Regions from separate parts of the Frankia sp. R43 genome, predicted to be linked through region 3. Evidence: riboswitches for the same ligand, from Rfam matches in the RefSeq annotation. Region 3 holds a riboswitch; each other region holds the start of a gene.
The links. Region 3 has a riboswitch for cobalamin ahead of ACG83_RS08595 (ABC transporter substrate-binding protein). Riboswitches for the same ligand answer to the same signal wherever they lie in the genome.
Positions count from the first base shown of each region.

Region 1: another riboswitch for cobalamin. It lies ahead of cobM (precorrin-4 C(11)-methyltransferase); the one in region 3 lies ahead of ACG83_RS08595 (ABC transporter substrate-binding protein).
Region 2: another riboswitch for cobalamin. It lies ahead of ACG83_RS20275 (ABC transporter substrate-binding protein); the one in region 3 lies ahead of ACG83_RS08595 (ABC transporter substrate-binding protein).

Region 1 covers NZ_LFCW01000004.1:728,238-734,069, forward strand. Annotated here, with positions in the region: gene cbiE (precorrin-6y C5,15-methyltransferase (decarboxylating) subunit CbiE) at 1-1,254, shown strand, start outside; gene ACG83_RS20345 (precorrin-6A/cobalt-precorrin-6A reductase) at 1,406-2,332, opposite strand; gene cobM (precorrin-4 C(11)-methyltransferase) at 2,320-3,072, opposite strand; adenosylcobalamin (AdoCbl) riboswitch at 3,180-3,332, opposite strand; gene ACG83_RS20355 (STAS domain-containing protein) at 3,398-3,733, opposite strand; gene ACG83_RS20360 (class I SAM-dependent methyltransferase) at 4,002-4,844, opposite strand; gene ACG83_RS20365 (TIGR03618 family F420-dependent PPOX class oxidoreductase) at 5,048-5,485, opposite strand; gene ACG83_RS20370 (class I SAM-dependent methyltransferase) at 5,645-5,832, opposite strand, start outside.
Region 2 covers NZ_LFCW01000004.1:706,597-712,428, forward strand. Annotated here, with positions in the region: gene ACG83_RS20260 (hypothetical protein) at 1-427, shown strand, start outside; gene ACG83_RS20265 (ABC transporter ATP-binding protein) at 360-1,190, opposite strand; gene ACG83_RS20270 (FecCD family ABC transporter permease) at 1,187-1,840, opposite strand; cobalamin riboswitch at 1,850-2,041, shown strand; gene ACG83_RS20275 (ABC transporter substrate-binding protein) at 2,077-3,276, shown strand; gene ACG83_RS20280 (iron ABC transporter permease) at 3,276-4,556, shown strand; gene ACG83_RS20285 (ABC transporter ATP-binding protein) at 4,583-5,476, shown strand; gene ACG83_RS20290 (EthD domain-containing protein) at 5,538-5,832, opposite strand, start outside.
Region 3 covers NZ_LFCW01000002.1:232,132-237,963, reverse strand. Annotated here, with positions in the region: gene ACG83_RS08610 (iron ABC transporter permease) at 1-421, opposite strand, end outside; gene ACG83_RS08605 (ABC transporter substrate-binding protein) at 435-1,631, opposite strand; cobalamin riboswitch at 2,004-2,159, opposite strand; gene ACG83_RS08600 (metalloregulator ArsR/SmtB family transcription factor) at 2,235-2,621, opposite strand; cobalamin riboswitch at 2,825-3,020, shown strand; gene ACG83_RS08595 (ABC transporter substrate-binding protein) at 3,008-4,261, shown strand; gene ACG83_RS08590 (iron ABC transporter permease) at 4,519-5,526, shown strand; gene ACG83_RS08585 (ABC transporter ATP-binding protein) at 5,526-5,832, shown strand, end outside.

The DNA.
Region 1 (5,832 bases), on a different contig from region 3:
GGCCTCGCCGACGCGGCTCGCGAAGCCCTGGCCGGAGCGGATGTCGTTCTCGGCGGTGCCCGCCAGCTCGCCCTCGTCGCCGGCTGGGTGCGCGCGACCGAGGCCTGGCCCCGCGACCTCGCCGCCGCGGCCGCGGCCCTGCCCGACACCCACGCCGGGCGCCGCCTCGTCGTGCTCGCCAGCGGCGACCCGATGCACTACGGCGTCGGCGGCACCCTCACCCGGGCGCTCGGCCCGAGCCGGGTGCGGGTGCTGCCCGCGCCGTCGTCGATCTCCCTGGCCTGCGCCCGGCTCGGTTGGCCGGTCGAGGAGGTCACCGTCGTCAGCACCCTCGGCCGGCCCTACGCCGCGATCGGCCCCGAGCTGCGGGCCGACGCCCGGGTGCTGGTCCTCACCGGCGACGGGGACGGAGCCGACCGGGTGCGCCGACTGGTCACCGAACGTAACCTCGCGGCCGAGCTCACCGTGTTGGAACGCCTCGGCGGTCCGCACGAACGCGTCCATGTCCACCAGGCCGGGCCGGCCGCCCTGCCACGGCATGACCGGCTCGCCATCGTCGCGGTCCGCTGCGCGCCCGGCGAGCGCCTGGCCGGCGCCGGCCAGGCGCCGGGCCTGCCCGACGAGACGTTCACCACCGACGGCGTGCTCACCAAGCAGGAGGTGCGGGCGATCACGCTGGCCGTGCTCGCCCCGGCGCCCGGTGAGCTGCTCTGGGACGTCGGCGCCGGCAGCGGCGGCATCACCACCGAATGGCTGCGTGCAGACCGCCGCTGCCGGGTCATCGCCATCGAGCCGCGGGCGGATCGCGCCACCCACGTCCGGGCGAACGCCGAACGCCTCGCCGGCGTCGTCGCATCGCCCGCCGGCCCCGCCGGCCCCGCCGCCATGCCCGCCGCGGCCGGGGCCAGGGCCGGAAGCGGGGCCGCGGCCGGACGGCTACGGCTCGTCGAAGGTCGCGCACCGGACGTGCTCGCCGGTCTGCCGACGCCGGACGCCGTGTTCGTCGGCGGCGGCGCGAGCATCCCCGGAGTCATCGACGCCTGCCTGGCGGCGCTGCCGCCGGGCGGGCGCCTCGTCGTCAACGCGGTCACGATCGAGACGGAGGCCGTGCTCGTCGACTGGCATCGGCGGGCCGGCGGCCGGCTGCGCCGGATCGCGATCTCCCACGCCGAGCCGGTCGGCTCGTTCACCGCCTTCCGCTCGGCGCTCCCGGTCACCCAGTGGGTCCACACCGCCCCAACCGATTCCAGGTGATCACTGGCACGCCAGACCCGTCGCGGAACCCCGAGCTTCGGGCTTCCACTGATGCCACTGATCCCCAGCAAGAAGTGAGGATTTCGTTACTGAAACGACCGAAATTCTCACTTCTTGCGTATTGCCAGATGGCCCTGCGTCCCATTTGCACCTATTGGCGACGACTACTTCCGCTATTTGGCGGCGACTCGGCAGTATGGCCAGCGGCCAGCTCCCGCAGAGCGGTCAGGATGCCGGCGGCGTCCGGCCAGGTCCGTGGCGCCGGGCCCGCGGCCGCCGGGCGGTCGACCATGACGACCGGCACGCCGACCGTGCGGGCCGCGTCCAGCTTGGCGACGGTCAGCGTGCCGCCGCTGTCCTTCGTGACCAGCACCCGGATGTCGTGCTCGCGCAGCAGTCGGGTCTCTCCTTCGACGGTGTAGGGACCGCGGTCGAGCAGCACGGTGTGCCGCGATGGCAGCGTGTCCGTCGGCGGGTCCACGGCCCTGATCAGATAGTGCCGGTCCGGGTCCGCGGCGAACGGCGCGAGCTCGCGGCGACCGGTGGTGACGAACACGGCGCCGCCCGGCGGGCAGAGCTCCCGGGCCCGGTCGGCGGCCGCCGCCAGGTCGCCGACGCGACGCCAGTCGTCACCGGGCCTGGCCTGCCAGCCGGGCCGTGCCAGCCGGAGCAGCGGCACCGCGGAACCGGCGCCGCCCGCCCACGCGCCGCCTGAATGCGCACCACCTGAATGCGCACCGCTCGAATGCGCACCGCTCGAATGCGTGCTGCCCGCGTGCGTGCCGCCCGCCTCGTCCGATGCGGGCGAGGGGGCCGCGCAGGCGGCGACGGCGTGCGCGGACATCCTCGCCGCGAACGGATGCGTGGCGTCGACGACGACGTCGATCGCCCGGTCCCGCAGGAAAACGCGCAGGCCGCCGACTCCACCGAAGCCGCCGATCACGGTCTCGCCGGCGGGCAGCGCCGGATCGCGCACCCGCCCCGCGAGCGACGAGACGACGTCCATGCCCTGCTCGGCGACGAGCGCGGCGGCGAGGTCACGTGCCTCCCGGGTGCCACCGAGGATCAGGATACGCACGCACGGTCCCGTTCCGCCGAGTACAGGTGGCTGTCACGGAAGCCCGTCGCGGCGAGCGCGTCGCCGACGACGATGACCGCCGCCCGGCCGATCCCGGCGGCGCGCACGGCGGCGGCGATGGTGTCGAGCCGGCCGCGCAGCACGACCTGGTCCGGGCGTGAGGCCCAGGCAACCACCGCTACCGGGGTGGCGGCGCCGTAGACCGGCAGCAGCTCCTCGACGACCGCCTCGATCCGCTGGATGGACAGGTGGATGACCATCGTCGCCCGGGCGGCGCCCAAGGCCGCGAGCGTCTCCGCGGCCGGCATCGCGGAGGCGTTCTCGCTGGTCCGGGTCAGGACGACGCTCTGCGCCACGCCCGGCACGGTCAGCTCTCGGCCCAGCTCCGCTGCCGCCGCCGCGTACGCGGGCACCCCGGGGCACACGTCGTAACGGACGCCCGCCGCCTCCAGCCGGCGCATCTGCTCGGCGACGGCGCTGAACACCGACGGGTCACCGCTGCAGAGCCGGGCGACGTCCTGGCCGGCGGTGTCGGCCTCGACGAGATGACCGACGATCTCGTCGAGGGTCAGTGGAGCGGTGTCGACGATCCGGGCGCCCGGCGGGCAGTGCGCCAGCACGGCCGGGTCGACCAGGCTGCCCGCGTAGAGGCAGACCGGGGAGGCCGCGATCAGGTCCCGGCCGCGCAGGGTGAGCAGGTCCGCGGCACCGGGGCCGGCGCCGATGAAATGAACGGTGATCGCGTCGCTCCCTAGAAAGGCTTGGAGGACCGTGCCACGGCCAGCCGGAAAGTCATCACGGCGTGCTCAGGGACGGGAGAAGTGAAGTCGCGCAACGGTGGTCACCGGAGCCTCCTTCGGGGATTGTGCGTCCCCGCGGACGGATGGGCATCATGACGGCGAAGTATCTGACTCACCCGCGGCGTTTCGCGGGCTCACAGTGGCGCAACCGTGCCGGACTTCCACCGGCTTCCTTACGCCGTCACGAGGCCCCACCGTAGGTCCGTACCGGATCGGGCGTCAACACCCGCTCCGGCGGCCGACGTCTCCCCCGCCCGGGCCGGGCTCAGAAGCTGCCGACGGCCTCCTTCTCGTCGTCGTAGACCTCGAAGATGGTGATCAGCTGGGTGATGTGGAGCAGGTCCTGGAACTTGGGAGGTGGCTTCAGCAGCTTGAGGTGGCCGCCGCGATGCTGCGTGGCCGTGTAGGAGCTGACGAGCTCGCCGATGCCGCTGCTGTCGACGGTGGTGACGCTGGCGCAGTTCAGCAGCAGATTGCGGGTGCCGTTCTCCATCTCCTCACGGACGGCCCAGCGGAGCTGCTCCGCTCCCATCCCTAGGACGATCTTCCCGCCCAGGTCGAGGATGGTGACACCGTTCTGCTCGCGACGGTCGATCTTCATGAGAATCAGGTGCTCCTTCCGGAAGGTGTTTCACCAGGACGGCTGCCGCGGAAAGCGCAGCACCCTGCGCCCCATGCCCACCCCGCCCCAGCGCCCAACCCGGAGAATTCGTCCGGGCACACAGGGCAATAGTCCCCTGAGTCAACCTGACACAAACACAGCCAGTTACCATCCGTAACAGCAACGCTTCGGGTTTGCGGCCTTCACCGACCCACCTTCGCGGCGTGGCCCCCGGAACGAACCGGGGCCGGTCACCCGACCGGAGTTGTCAGCCAGCCGGGTTCGTCGCGGTGACCAGCCAGGTCGCGGCGGGAAAACGGACGGCTCCCCGCACGAGATGCCGACGCAGCTCCGCCCGCACCTCGTCGAGCAGCGCCGACCAGCCCTGCGGGCCCAGGGCCGGCTGCAACTGCTGCCGGGCCGACCGGCCGGTGGAGGTGCTCAGGATGGTCGCCAGCCGTTCCTCGACCCCGTCGGTGCCATCGGCCCCGTAGTCGCATTCGAAGTCGAGCGCGTTGATAACGATGCCGGACCAGCCCGCCGCACCCAGGACGCCCGCCAGCCGGTCGGCGTCGGCGAACGCGGTCGGGCCAGGCTCGCCAGGCGCCGGGTCCGCCGGTGGCGGGACCAGCCGCCCGGCGAGCACGCTGGAGCCGAGCGAGAACATCGGGTTCTCCTCCCGGCCGCGCCAGCAGGCGAAGACCAGCCGGCCCTGCGGGGCCACAACCCGGCGGATGTTCGCGAACGCCGCCGTCGGGTCCTCGAAGAACATCACCCCGAAGCGGGAGACGACCAGGTCGAACGGCGGGCCGGGCGCTTCCCCGCCCAGGTCGAGAACCTGCGCGTCCCCCACCACGACGGTGGCCACGGGAACCCTGCGCCGCGCCGCCTCGGCCATGCCCGGCGAGATGTCGACCCCGACCACGCTCGCTCCCGCGCCGGCCCCGGCCGCGAGCAACGTGCCGGAGCCGCAGCCGACGTCCAGCAGCCGCTGCCCGGGCCGGACTGCCGCCGCACGGCTGATCGCCGCGGTCACCGGCGCGAACAGGGCGTCGAAGAGCGCCTCGTTCGCGACCCAGCCGGAGGCGTTGTCGCCCCAGGTCAGCCGCATCTGCTCGTTCAGCACACCCTCGACGGTAGCGTGGGCTGTAGCCAGAGCCCGATCAAGAGAGGCAAACGGGGGCGAAGGGTTTCCTGGCGACCCGCAAGAAAGAAGGATTCTGGTCGTCGGAACGACCGAAATCGTTCACTCTTGCGACTCACCAAACCCTCCAACGACCAAAAATCCATCGAACTACCGGGGCAGACACACCACTAGTTGCTGTAGACCCGCCGGGGCACCAGGAAAACGGCGGTTCTCCGTTGCTCGGCCATCACCCGGTCATACGTGGCCCAGTCGTCGTGCGTGCCGCCCGCGGCGACGAAGACCTCCCGCAGCAGCAACCGGAGCCGCTCGGCGTCGATGTCGGGATGCGGGTCGTCCGGGCCGATGAGCTGCGCCTCGCCCTCGGCGGACACCCATCGCCACCCCGACCTGACCGTGACGGTCAGCGCGGGCCTGGCACGCAGGTTCGCGAGCTTGACCCGGCCGTAGGTGACGAAACCGACGACAGGGGTGGTGCTCAGCGGATGCCGCAGGACGCCGACGTTGACCACGGACGACTGAATGCTCTGGTCGGCCCGCGACGTCGAGACGACCGCCAGCCCTTTCTCCTCCCGGCCCAGCTCCGCCAGGTCGTCCATCGTCGCCACAGCCATGCCTCCCCGTCTGTCGGCGCGTCCACTCGCCCGCCCAGCATCGTTTCACGGCTCCGGGCGGCGGACCGACGGCGAGCGCCACGGCCCGCAGCACCTGTACCGGGTCAGGCCGCCCCGCCGGCGCCACCCGGCTCGCCGCGCAGCTGCCCGCGGTCACCCGGCGAAGGTCAACAGGGTGGCTGACGGGCGCAGATCACGCGGGCCGGGCAGGGCCGCGATCCTCCGGAGCGTTCGCGACCGCCATGCCCTGCGGCCGGGCGGTGGCTGCAGGTCCTCGGCGGTGGCCACGCCGGGGATCTGCGCGGGCAGGCGAGCGGCCGCGGAGACCGTGAGGCCGAAGG
Region 2 (5,832 bases), on a different contig from region 3:
CACCCTGCTCGCCCTGCGCGGCCGGGAACGCGACGCGCTGCTCACCGAGATCCGGCACCTGCGCCCACGCTCCCCCGCCCCCGCGACCGGCGACGTCCAGCCGGCCACGGCGCCGCCGACCGACCCGGCCGGGTTCTGGACGTCTCCGGATCCTCAACGGACGGCTCCGGACCCGGCCAGCTGGACGTCGCCGGGCTCCGAAGGCCGCCGCGAAGGCACGGCTGACCGGAGCGGGCCCACGGGACGTCCCGACATCCTGCTGGACCTGTGCGGGCCGCTGGTCGTGGAACCGTTCGGCGATCTGCGCGAGGTGCTGCGCCCGGCCTACCGGATCCTCACCACGCCCCGGGCGTCACCCGCTACGACCCCGCCCGCCGTGTCTCGGGCAGACGGGGCCGGATCTCGGGCACGCCGCGGTGGCGGCTGACCTCCACCGGCAGGCCGTAGACCTGCTCCAGGACGTCGGCGCGGTAGACGTCGGCCGGTGCTCCGGTGGTCAGGACGCGGCCGCCGTGCAACAGGGCGACCTGGTGGCAGAAGCGCGCCGCGAGGTTCAGGTCGTGAATGGCCATCAGCACATGGAGGTCGCGCTCGGCGGCCAGGGTGTGCACGAGGTGCAGGGTCTCGACCTGGTGGCGCAGGTCGAGGGCGCTGGTCGGCTCGTCCAGGAGCAGCACCCGGGGCTGCTGGGCGAGGGCGCGGGCGATGACGACCCGCTGTGCCTGGCCGCCGGAGAGCTCGTCGACATGCCGGTCCGCGAGGGCGGTGAGGTCCAGCAGCTCCATCGCCTCGCGGACGTGGCGGGCGTCCTCGCGTGACGGCCGCAGCCGGGTGTGCGGGGTACGGCCGAGCATGACGGCCTCGGTGACGGTCAGGGCGAACGGGCCGGGCGAGCCCTGCGGGACGTACGCGGTGATCCGGGCGAGCTCCCGCGGCACCAGCCGGTGCAAGTCAGTGTCACCGAGCCGGAACGTTCCCGCCTTCGGCCGGTGGACGCGGCAGATGCCCCGGATGAGGGTGGACTTCCCGCTGCCGTTCGGGCCGAGCAGGCCGACGACGGTTCCCCGGGCCACGGTGAGGTCCAGGTCGGTGAGCACCATCCGGCGCCCGTAGGCGAAACACGCGCCGCGGATGTCGAGGGTGGGCTCCGGCGCGGTCACCGGCGGTGTGCTCGCAGCCGGGGCGCTCACAGGAACTGCCTGCGGCGGGTCAGGACGAGGTTGATGAACAGCGGCGCCCCGAGGAAGGCGACGACGATCCCGACCGGGATGACGGCCGGGGCGAACAGGGTGCGCCCGGCGGTGTCGGCGGCCAGTACCAGCAGGGCACCGGCGATCGCGGCGAACGGCAGCAGGAAGCGGTGATCGGCCCCGACGATCAGCCGGGCGATGTGCGGGGCGACCAGCCCCACGAATCCGATCACGCCGGTGAAGCTGACGATGACCGCGGCCAGCATCACCGCCAGCAGGCTGCACACCAGCCGGGTGCGGGTGACGTCCACACCCAGGCTGCGCGCGGCGTCGTCGCCGGCGAACGCGATCGCGTTGAGGTTGGCGGCCTGTCCGGTCAGCAGCACCAGCGCGACACCGACCGGCACCCCGACCGCGGCGACCTGGCCCCAGGTCGCCGCGTTGACGCTGCCGAAGCTCCACCGGACGATCTCGGCCAGCTGGTTCTCGCTGGCGATGTACTGCATCGTCGAGGTGAGCGCCTGGAACAGGTAGGTCAGCGCCGTCCCGACCAGGATGAGGGTGACCGGCGAGGCGCCGCGCAGCCAGGACAGGCCGAGCAGCAGGCCCGCGCAGAGCAGATCGTCTGCATCGCCTTGCAGATGATGCAGGCGTTCTCGTACAGTTCGTCGCGCCGTGGTGTTCGGGAAGCCGGTGTGGAACCGGCGCGGCCCTCGCCACTGTTATCGGGATGTCACCGGCCAGTCCCCGCCCGTCGGGGAGTCACTGAGCGTCGGAATCGTCGCCTGGGAAGGCGGCCGGTGTCGCACCACCCGTCAGCCAGGAGACCGGCCACGGCACCCCCGCGAATCCGTCCACGAGGTGCTGGAAGGCGGCTTCACTCCGCATGCGCGCACGTCTGGTGGCCCTGAGCGCCACTCTCCTTCTCATCCCCGCACTGCTGGCGGGCTGCGGCGACGACGATCCGTCGCCGGCCGCCGCCGACGCGGGCACGGACGCCCGTGGCTGCGTCAGTTCGTTCGACGAGAACACCGACTACTTCCCGGTGCATTCGACGCTGGAGTACGCGAAGAACTTCACGATCACCTACGAGAAGGCCTACCAGGTCGTCACGGTGAAGGAGCCGTACCCGGACGGCAAGCCCGAGTCGTACGTGCTGTACCGGTGCGGCACCCCGAAGCCGGAGCTCACCGGTGACCTGGCCGACGCACCGCGCATCGAGACCCCGATCACCAGCCTCTACTCCGGCTCGACGACCCACCTGCCGCTGCTGGCCGACCTGGGCCGGCTCGACGTCCTCACCGGGGTGGCGACCGGCACCTATGTGATCAACAAGGAGGTGCGCGGCCTCGTCGACGCGGGCAAGGTCGTCGAGTACGCCAGCAACGGCCAGATCGACACCGAGCGGGTCGTCACCGGGGCGCCGGACGTGCTGATGACCGACGGGTACGACGTCCCCGAGTTCCAGAAGCTGCGTGACGCCGGCGTTCCCGTCGTCGCCAACGCCGAATGGCTCGAGGGCGACCCGCTGGGGCGCGCCGAATGGGTGAAGTTCATGGCGGCGTTCACCGGCGACGAGGAGAAGGCCACCAAGGTCTTCGACAGGATCGAGACCGACTACGACGCGATCGCCGCCAAGGTCCCGGACGAGAAGGCGGTGCCGGTGCTGGTCGGCAGCATGTACCAGGGCACCTGGTACATGCCCTCGGGTGGCAGCTACGTCGCCAAGCTGCTCGCCGACGCCGGCGCCAGCTACCCCTGGGCCGACTCGACGGACGCCGGCAGCCTCGAGCTCGACTTCGAGACCGTCTTCACCAAGGCCGGCAGCGCGAAGATCTGGCTCGCCGACGGCGAGTGGAGGAAACTGGGCGACATCACCGCCGAGGACGCGCGCTACGGCCAGCTCACGGCCGTCCGCGACGGCCAGGTGTGGGACAACAACCTCGTCACCAACACCGACGGCGGCAACGACTACCGGGAGCGCGGCGTGGCCCGGCCCGATCTCGTCCTCGGTGACCTCGCCGCCATCCTGCACCCGGACGCCTTCCCGAACCACACGTTCGCCTTCTACCAGCAGCTGAAGTAGTGACGGCGCTGTTCAGAGCGGCCGCGGAGGCGTCCACCAACCCGGTGGCGCCTCCCGGCCCGGCCCCCACACCACCACCCGTGGTGGCAGCACCAGCGGTCGCCTCCGCGTCATCGGAGGCACCGGTGCCCGCGGTGGCGCCGGCGACCTCGCTGGCATCCGCGAACCGGGCCGCCGCCGGCAGCCAGGGTGCCAGCGGCAGTCCGAGTGCCAGCGGCAGTCCGGGTGCCGTCGGACGGCGTCGGGCCCGTGCCGCGGTCGTCCTCGGCGGGCTCGTCGCCGGCCTGGTCGCGATGTTCCTGCTGGCCCTGGCGGTCGGCTCGGTCTCCATCCCGCTCGACGAGACCCTGCGGGTGCTCGTCGGAAGCGAACCGCACGACCACCGGTGGACGATCGTCATCCGCGAGATCCGGCTGCCTCGGGCGCTCACCGCCGCACTCGCCGGGGCGGCGCTCGGCGTGGCCGGACTGCAGATGCAGACCCTGTTCCGCAATCCGCTCGCCGACCCCTACTCCCTCGGCGTCAGCTCCGGGGCCAGCTTCGGGGTCGCCGCCGTCGTCGCCGGGGTCGGCGGCTCCGCCGGAGTGTTCACCGCCGGTGTCGCCGGCAGCGGCCGGTTCGGGGTGGTCGTCGCCGCGGCGGTCGGTGCCGCCGCCGTCCTCGGTGCCGTGCTCGTGCTCGCCCAGTGGGTGCGGTCCGTCGTCACCCTGCTCGTCATCGGCGTCATCCTGAACAGCGCCGTCAGCTCACTGGTCAGCCTGCTGCTCACCTGGACGGCGCCGGAGCGGGCCGTCCAGTACTGGATCTGGTCGCTGGGCAGCTTCTCCGGGACGTCCAACAGCGATCTCGCCGTCTTCACGCCCATCGTGGGTGTCGGGCTCGGCGTCGCACTGCTGACCGTCAAACCGCTCAACGCGCTGCTGCTCGGCGAGAACTACGCCCGCACCCTCGGCCTGCGGCTGCGCCGGGTCCGCGTGGTCACCCTCGTCGGCGCGTCGGTGCTCGCCGGCTCGGTGACCGCGTTCTGCGGGCCCGTCGCCTTCCTCGGCATCGCCGTGCCGCACATCGCCCGCCGCCTGCTCGGCAGCGCCGACCACCGGCTGCTCGTCCCGGCGACGCTGCTCACCGGCGCGCTGGTCGCGCTGGCCTGCTCGATCGCCGCGCAGCTGCCCGGTACCGACCAGGTGCTGCCGATCAACGTCGTCACCTCGCTGCTCGGTGCTCCGATCGTGATCGCGGTGCTGCTGCGGGCCCGCGCCGCCGCGGCGGGGGCCGCCTGATGCCCGCCGCCGCTCCGGTGCCACCGGTGCCACCCGAGACGCCAGGCCCACCCGAGACGCCAGGCCCACTCGAGACGCCGGGGACGCCCGGGACGCCGGGGCTGGCAGGAACACCCGGGCTGTGCCTGGACGGGCTCGCGGTCGGCTACCGCCGCCGCCGAGCGCGCCACCGGGTCCTCGACGGCCTGACCGCGACCGCACCCCGCGGGCAGCTCACCGTGCTGCTCGGCCCGAACGGCATCGGCAAGTCCACCCTGCTGCGCACCCTCGCCGGCCTGCAGCCGGCACTGGCCGGGCGGGCCCTGCTCGACGGATCGGACCTCAACCGGCTCAGCGGAGCCGAACGGGCCCGGAAGGTCAGCACCGTGCTCACCGACCGCGTCCAGGTCGGGCTGCTCACCGCCGCCGACCTCGTCGGCCTCGGCCGCCACCCACACACCGGCCCTACCGGCCGGCTCGCCGACACCGACCGGGCCGTCGTCGGCTGGGCCCTGGCCGCCGTCGGCGCGTCCCAGCTCGCCACCCGCGACGCCGACGAGCTCTCCGACGGCGAACGCCAACGGGTGATGATCGCCCGCGCACTCGCGCAGGAACCGTCACTGATCCTGCTCGACGAGCCGACCGCGTTCCTCGACGCGCCGAGCCGGGTCACCGTCACCGCGCTGATGCGCCGCCTCGCCCGCGAACGCGACCTCGCCGTCGTCGTCTCCACCCACGACCTGGAACTGTCGCTGCGGGTCGCCGACCAGGTCTGGCTCCTCGACCGCGCCGGCAACCTCCACACCGGCAGCCCGCGGGAGGTCATCGGCTCCGGCGCGGTCAACACCACCTTCGACGGCGACGACCTGCGTTTCGACCCCACCACCCGGACCTTCGAGCTCCACGGCGACGCGGCGCGGTGGGACGAGGCGACGCGCTGAGCGTGCCCACGATGGCCGCGGAAGCCGCGCCCACCAGGTGCCACGCCCGCCACAGGTGCCGTCAGAGAATCTCCTCCCGCACCGCGACGAAGCACGATTCCCGGACGAGGTCGTCCTCGTTGCGGTCGAGGTTCTCGGCGAACCAGGCCATCCGCCGGCGGATGCCGTCGAGGTCGTCGAAGTAGACCTCGTTCACCGCGTCGTACGGCCATTCGGCCTCGGCGCCTGCCTCGGCACCGGCACCGGCACCGGCACCTACGGTCAGCAGGGGATGGTTCTGGATGTAGGCGAGCCCGCGGACCTCGGCGGGAATCGGCACCACGCCGACGGTGCCGGCGCGACTGCGCCACCGGTCG
Region 3 (5,832 bases):
CGGACGCGCCGAACGCCGCGGCCGAGGAGATGCCCAGGGTGAACGGGCTGACCATCGGGTTGCGCAGCAGGCCCTGCAGCACGACTCCGGCGATGGCCAGACCCGCCCCCGCGACCACGGCCAGCCCGATGCGCGGCAGGCGCAGCTCCCACACCACGGTCTGGGTGGCGAGGTCGTCGGCCGCGATGGTGATCCCGAAGGCCCGCGTCCACAGCGCCCAGCCGACGTCGCGCAGCGACACCCCGCTCGCGCCGACCGAGACCGCCGCGACGCTGGTCACCGCCAGCAGCAGGGCCCCGGCGGCCAGAATGAGAATCTTGCGGCGGGCTCGACGAGCGGCGAGACGAAACGGGTCGTCTTCCGGCGGCTCGGCCGGTCCCGCCGAATCGGTGGAACCGGCCGTCGGAGCTTCGCTGGTCATCGCCACGCCGTGGTCAGGCGCTGGCATGCAGGCGGTAGGCGGCCGGGTCCGGCAGCGAGACGCCCTGGTAGGTCTCGATCCACTCCTTCATCACGGCGTCGGGGTCGACGCCGGCCATCTTGTCCGGGTGCAGCCAGCTCGCGAGGTAGAGCGATCCGATGATCTTCGAGCAGGCGTTCATCGGGAAGGAGCTGGTGACGTACACCTGCCCGTCGCGCACGGCGGTGATCCCGTCCCAGCCGGCCCTGCCGAGCAGGTTCGCGCGCTCCGCCGCCAGGTCCCCCGCCGACTCCAGGGCGTACCCGCCGCCGGTGTTGCGGACGATCAGCTCCGGGTCACGGTCGAGGACGGCCTCGGGGTCGATGTCGAGCTGGTGGACCGACCCCCGGGCCGAATCAGCGTCGGTGAAACGGATGTCACCGAAGATGTTCGTGCCGCCGGCCAGCGTGACCATGTCATGCCAGCCCGAACCGGGAACGGGCGACGCGAAGTCCTTGTCGTTCTCCAGGTAGACGCGTTTGGGAGTGACACCGGCGAGGCGCTCGGCCAGCAGGTCGCGGTATTTCGTGTAGAAGGCGTTGAGCTTCGCCGCCTGCTCCTGCCGGTCGAAGATCTTCCCGATCAGATCGACGTTGAAGATGTGGTCGTTCTGGTCCCAGCCGGTGATGACCAGGGTCTTGATGCCGAAGGCCGCGAGCTTTCCTTCCGCTTCCTTCCAGGCTCCGTTACGGGGGAAGATGACGACTTCGGGCTTCAGTGTCGCCAGCTGCTCGTAGTTGGGTTCGGCCTGGCCCTTGCCCGCGGTCTTCGTGACGTCGAAGTCGCCCCAGTAGCCCGTGTAGTTCTCCCCCGCCGAACCTCCGTCGAGCCCGACCACCGTGTCGAAGGCGCCGACCGCGCGAATGAACTCGACGTTGAACGTGTTGAACGCGACGACCCGCCGCACCGGAACGGTGATCTCGACCTTGCGGTCGGCGTCGTCGACCACCGCGACCTCATGCCGGGCGGCCTGGGAAGCGCTCGCCGCGGCCGGCTCGCCGGTGGTCGGGCTGGGGCTGCAGCCCACCAGCGCCGCGCAGAGCAGGGAGAACGCAGCCAACACCACCGCGGCCGCGTTCCGCCTCCGGCGGTGGCGGTGGCGGTGGCGGCCGGTGGGCACCTCGAGATGATCAGGCCGCGAAGGGAAGATCCGGGCCAGAGACTGCCGCATGGTCATGGGGTCCTCAGCTGTCTCCGAGCGCGCAGGCGCACGGCATGGATGAATGCGGGAAGGCGGTTGGACGCACGTAAAACCAGCAGGAGAAAGCACTGGAAGATCGCACTCACAGCGCTTTCCGAGGTGCCCGGAGAACACTCTTCCCACGCCGAAGACGACCACCGAAGGAAGAGGAAATGCGTCCGCGACATACGTGGCCAATGAGCCGGATCACCGGCCAGCCGTGTCGGTGCCGGGCGACGCCGCTACGGGAATTCGATCAGAAACCGGTCAGCTCCTGAGAGACGTGCCTGGAGCGACGAGTCTCGATCAGGTAGTTGGACGTACGGCCATGTCGTGACCTCCCTGGATGACGCGTCCCGAGCCGGTGACAGGACAACGTCAGGCCTGACTCACGGTCACCATCGATAGGATGATCACCGTTCACAGTGGCGCGACCGTGCCGGATTTCCACCGGCTTCCGACCGTTGTCCTGGAGTTCCGCAAGCGTAGGGGTCTGTCACCTGCACGTCAACGCGGATGCGCAGGTGGGCTGCCTGCTGTGACCTTCGCGACGTGCCGACCAGCCGCCGACCATGCGATCCCCGGACCGTGCGGTCAGTGGACGTCGGCAGCGGAACCGTGGTGAAGCTGCGGAGCGGGGCGCACCCGGGTGAGCAGCTCGCCGACGACGGGATCCGCGAGCCGATAGCGGATCACCCGGCCGTCCCGCTCCGCGACGACGGCCTGCTGGTGCCTCAGCAGTCGCAGCGCCTGGGAGACCGCCGCGTCGTTCATCCCGACCGCGACGGCGAGATCCGACACGGAGATCGGGCCGACATGGTGGATCGCGAGCAGGATCGCCAGCCGGCCCGGCTCACCGAGCATCGCGAAGACACCGGCCCAGCGGGCGACGTCGTCCCGGTCCCCGATCGCGGCCACCGCGTCGCACGCCCGGTCACGATCGATGATCCGGTGCTCGGCCCGAGCGTCCAAGCGGTGCATGGGACGATTCTCGCACCCGCCCCCCCTCGCCGGACATTCGCCGACCGCGCGTCCGAGCACGTCAGACCTCCCCGGCGATCTCCAATGATCTCCGGAAACGTGCCGCGCGGGCGCAGGATACGGCTCCGTCCGGGCCCGACGGAGGACATCGAGCACATTCGACCAAAAATCTGCATTGCCTTGCAGATGAGCAGGCGTTCTCGTACAGTTCGTCCCGCCGTGGTGTTCGGGAAGCCGGTGCGGAACCGGAGCGGCCCTCGCCACTGTGATCGGGATGTCACCGGCCAGTCCTCGCCTGCGGGCGGGGAAGTCACTGAGCGCCGGAGTCGCCGCTTGGGAAGGCGGCCGGTGACGCACCACCCGTCAGCCAGGAGACCGGCCACGGCATGCGATCCGTCCACGAGGTGCTGGAAGGCGGCCTTCTTCGCATGCGCGCACGTCTGGTGGCCCTGAGTACCACCCTCCTTCTCCTCCCCGCTCTGCTGGCCGGCTGCGGCGACGACGATCCGTCGCCCTCCACCGCCGGCGCGGGTGCGGGTGCAGGCACAGACTCCCGAGGTTGCGTGACCTCGTTCGACGAGGGCACCGACTACTACCCGACGCGCTCCACCCTCGAGCACGCGAAGAACTTCACCATCACCTACGAGAAGGCCTACCAGGTCGTCACCGTGAAGGAGCCCTACCCGGACGGAAAGCCCGAGTCGTACGTCCTGTACCGGTGCGGCACCCCCAAACCGGAGCTCACCGGCGACCTCGCCGACGCACCGCGCATCGAGACGCCGATCGACAGCCTCTACTCCGGCTCGACCACCCACCTGCCGCTGCTGGTCGACCTCGACCGCACCGGGATCCTCACCGGGGTCTCCAGCGCCGCCTCCGTGGTCAACAAGGACATCCGCGGCCGTATCGACGCGGGCAAGGTCGTCGAATATGCCGGCAACGGCCAGCTCGACACCGAGAAGGTCGTCACCGCCGCGCCGGACGTCCTGATGACCGGCGGCACCGACGACCCCGCGTATCAGAAGCTGCGCGACGCCGGCATCCCCGTCGTCGCCAACGCCGAATGGCTGGAGAGCGATCCGCTCGGGCGCGCCGAATGGGTGAAGTTCATGGCCGCGTTCACCGGTGACGAGGAGAAGGCCGGCAAGGTCTTCGACCAGATCGAGGCGGACTACGACGCGATCGTCGACAAGGTCCCCGACAGCAAGCCGGTCCCGACGCTGATCGGCACCATGTACCAGGGCACCTGGTACATGCCCTCAGGAGGCAGCTACGTCGGCAAGCTGCTCGCCGACGCCGGCGCCAGCTACCCCTGGTCAGGCGAGAAGGACACCGGCAGCCTCGAGCTCGACTTCGAAAGTGTCTTCACCAAGTCAGGCGACGCGAAAATCTGGCTCGCCGACGGCGAGTGGAAGACGCGGGGCGACATCACCGCCGAGGACGCCCGCTACGGCCAGTTCGCAGCCTTCCGCGACGGCCAGGTCTGGAGCAACAACCTCGTCATCGGCGCCGGCGGAGGCAACGACTACTGGGAACGCGGCGTCACCCGGCCCGACCTCGTCCTCGGCGACCTCGCCGCTATTCTCCACCCCGACGCCTTCCCCAACCACACCTTCGCCTTCTACCAGCAAATCAAATAGCGATGCCGGACTTCGGCGCCGCCCCGCAGGGCACGACGAACCAGCAGGTCGCCGCCCCGCGCGCCCGAGTGGGAGACCCGGCCGCCGCCCCTGTCCCGGCGGCGCCGCTCCCCCGCGTCCACGGTCGCTGCCCGGACCGTCCGGGCGATCCGGGCGGCCCGGGCGGCCCGGGCGGCCCCGTGCCGTCGGCCGACCGGGCGGTGCGCGATGCCCGGTCGGGTCGTCGTCCGTTGCGCGGCCTGCTCGTCCTCGCCGCCATGTTGGGAACCCTGGTCGGGATGTTCCTGCTGGCGCTGGCGGTCGGATCCGTCTCCATCCCGCTCGACGAAACCCTGCGAGTCCTCGCCGGGCGGGACCCGCACGATCCACGGTGGACGGTCGTGGTTCGGGAGATCCGGCTGCCGCGGGCGCTCACCGCCGGACTCGCCGGGGCCGCCCTCGGCGTGGCCGGCCTGCAGATGCAGACCCTGTTCCGCAACCCGCTAGCCGACCCCTACTCCCTCGGTGTCAGCTCCGGGGCCAGCCTCGGTGTCGCCCTCGTCGTCGCCGGCGTCGGCGGCTCCGGCGGCACCTTCACCGCCAGCGCCGCCGGCAGCGGCCGGTACGGAATCGTCGTCGCCTCTGCCGCAGGCGCGGCCCTCGTCCTCAGCGCGACCCTCGTCCTCGCCCAGTGGGTACGCTCCGTCGTCACCCTGCTCGTCATCGGCGTCATCCTGAACAGTGCCGTCGGCTCCCTCGTCAGCCTCCTGCTCACCTGGACGGCGCCACAGCGCGCCATCCAGTACTGGATGTGGTCGCTGGGCAGCTTCGCCGGCACCTCCAACGGCGACCTCGCGGTCTTCGCGCCCATCGTCGGGGTAGGACTGCTGGTCGCGCTGCTGACCGTCAAGCCGCTCAACGCGCTGCTGCTCGGCGAGAACTACGCCCGCACCCTCGGCCTGCGGCTACGCCGCGTCCGCGCCGCCACTCTCCTCGGCGCCTCTCTGCTCGCCGGGTCGGTCACCGCGTTCTGCGGGCCCGTGGCCTTCCTCGGCATCGCCGTACCCCACATCGCCCGCCGCCTGCTCGGCACCGCCGACCACCGCGTCCTCGTCCCCGCCACCATCCTTACCGGAGCGGCACTCTCCCTCGCCTGCTCGATCGGCTCCCAACTGCCGGGCACCGACCAGGTGCTGCCCATCAACGTCATCACCGCCCTGATCGGCGCCCCCATCGTCATCGCGGTGCTGCTGCGGGCCCGCGCCGCCGTCGCCGGGGTCGCCTGATGCCCGCCGACCACCAGGTTCGGCCAGGCGCCGCGGCCGCCCCCGGGCCCGACGCCACCTCCGAACCCCGACCCAGCGGCCTGCCAAGCACTGCTGCCCCCGGCGGCGGCCACCCGGCAGGCACCAGCACGTGGCCGGGCTCGGAACTACGGCTGGACGGACTCGCGGTCGGCTACCGCCACCGGCGCGCGCGGCGCCCTGTTCTCGCCGGTCTGACCGCCACCGCACCCCGCGGCGCGCTGACCGTCCTGCTCGGGCCGAACGGGGTCGGCAAGTCCACCCTGCTACGCACCCTGGCCGGACTGC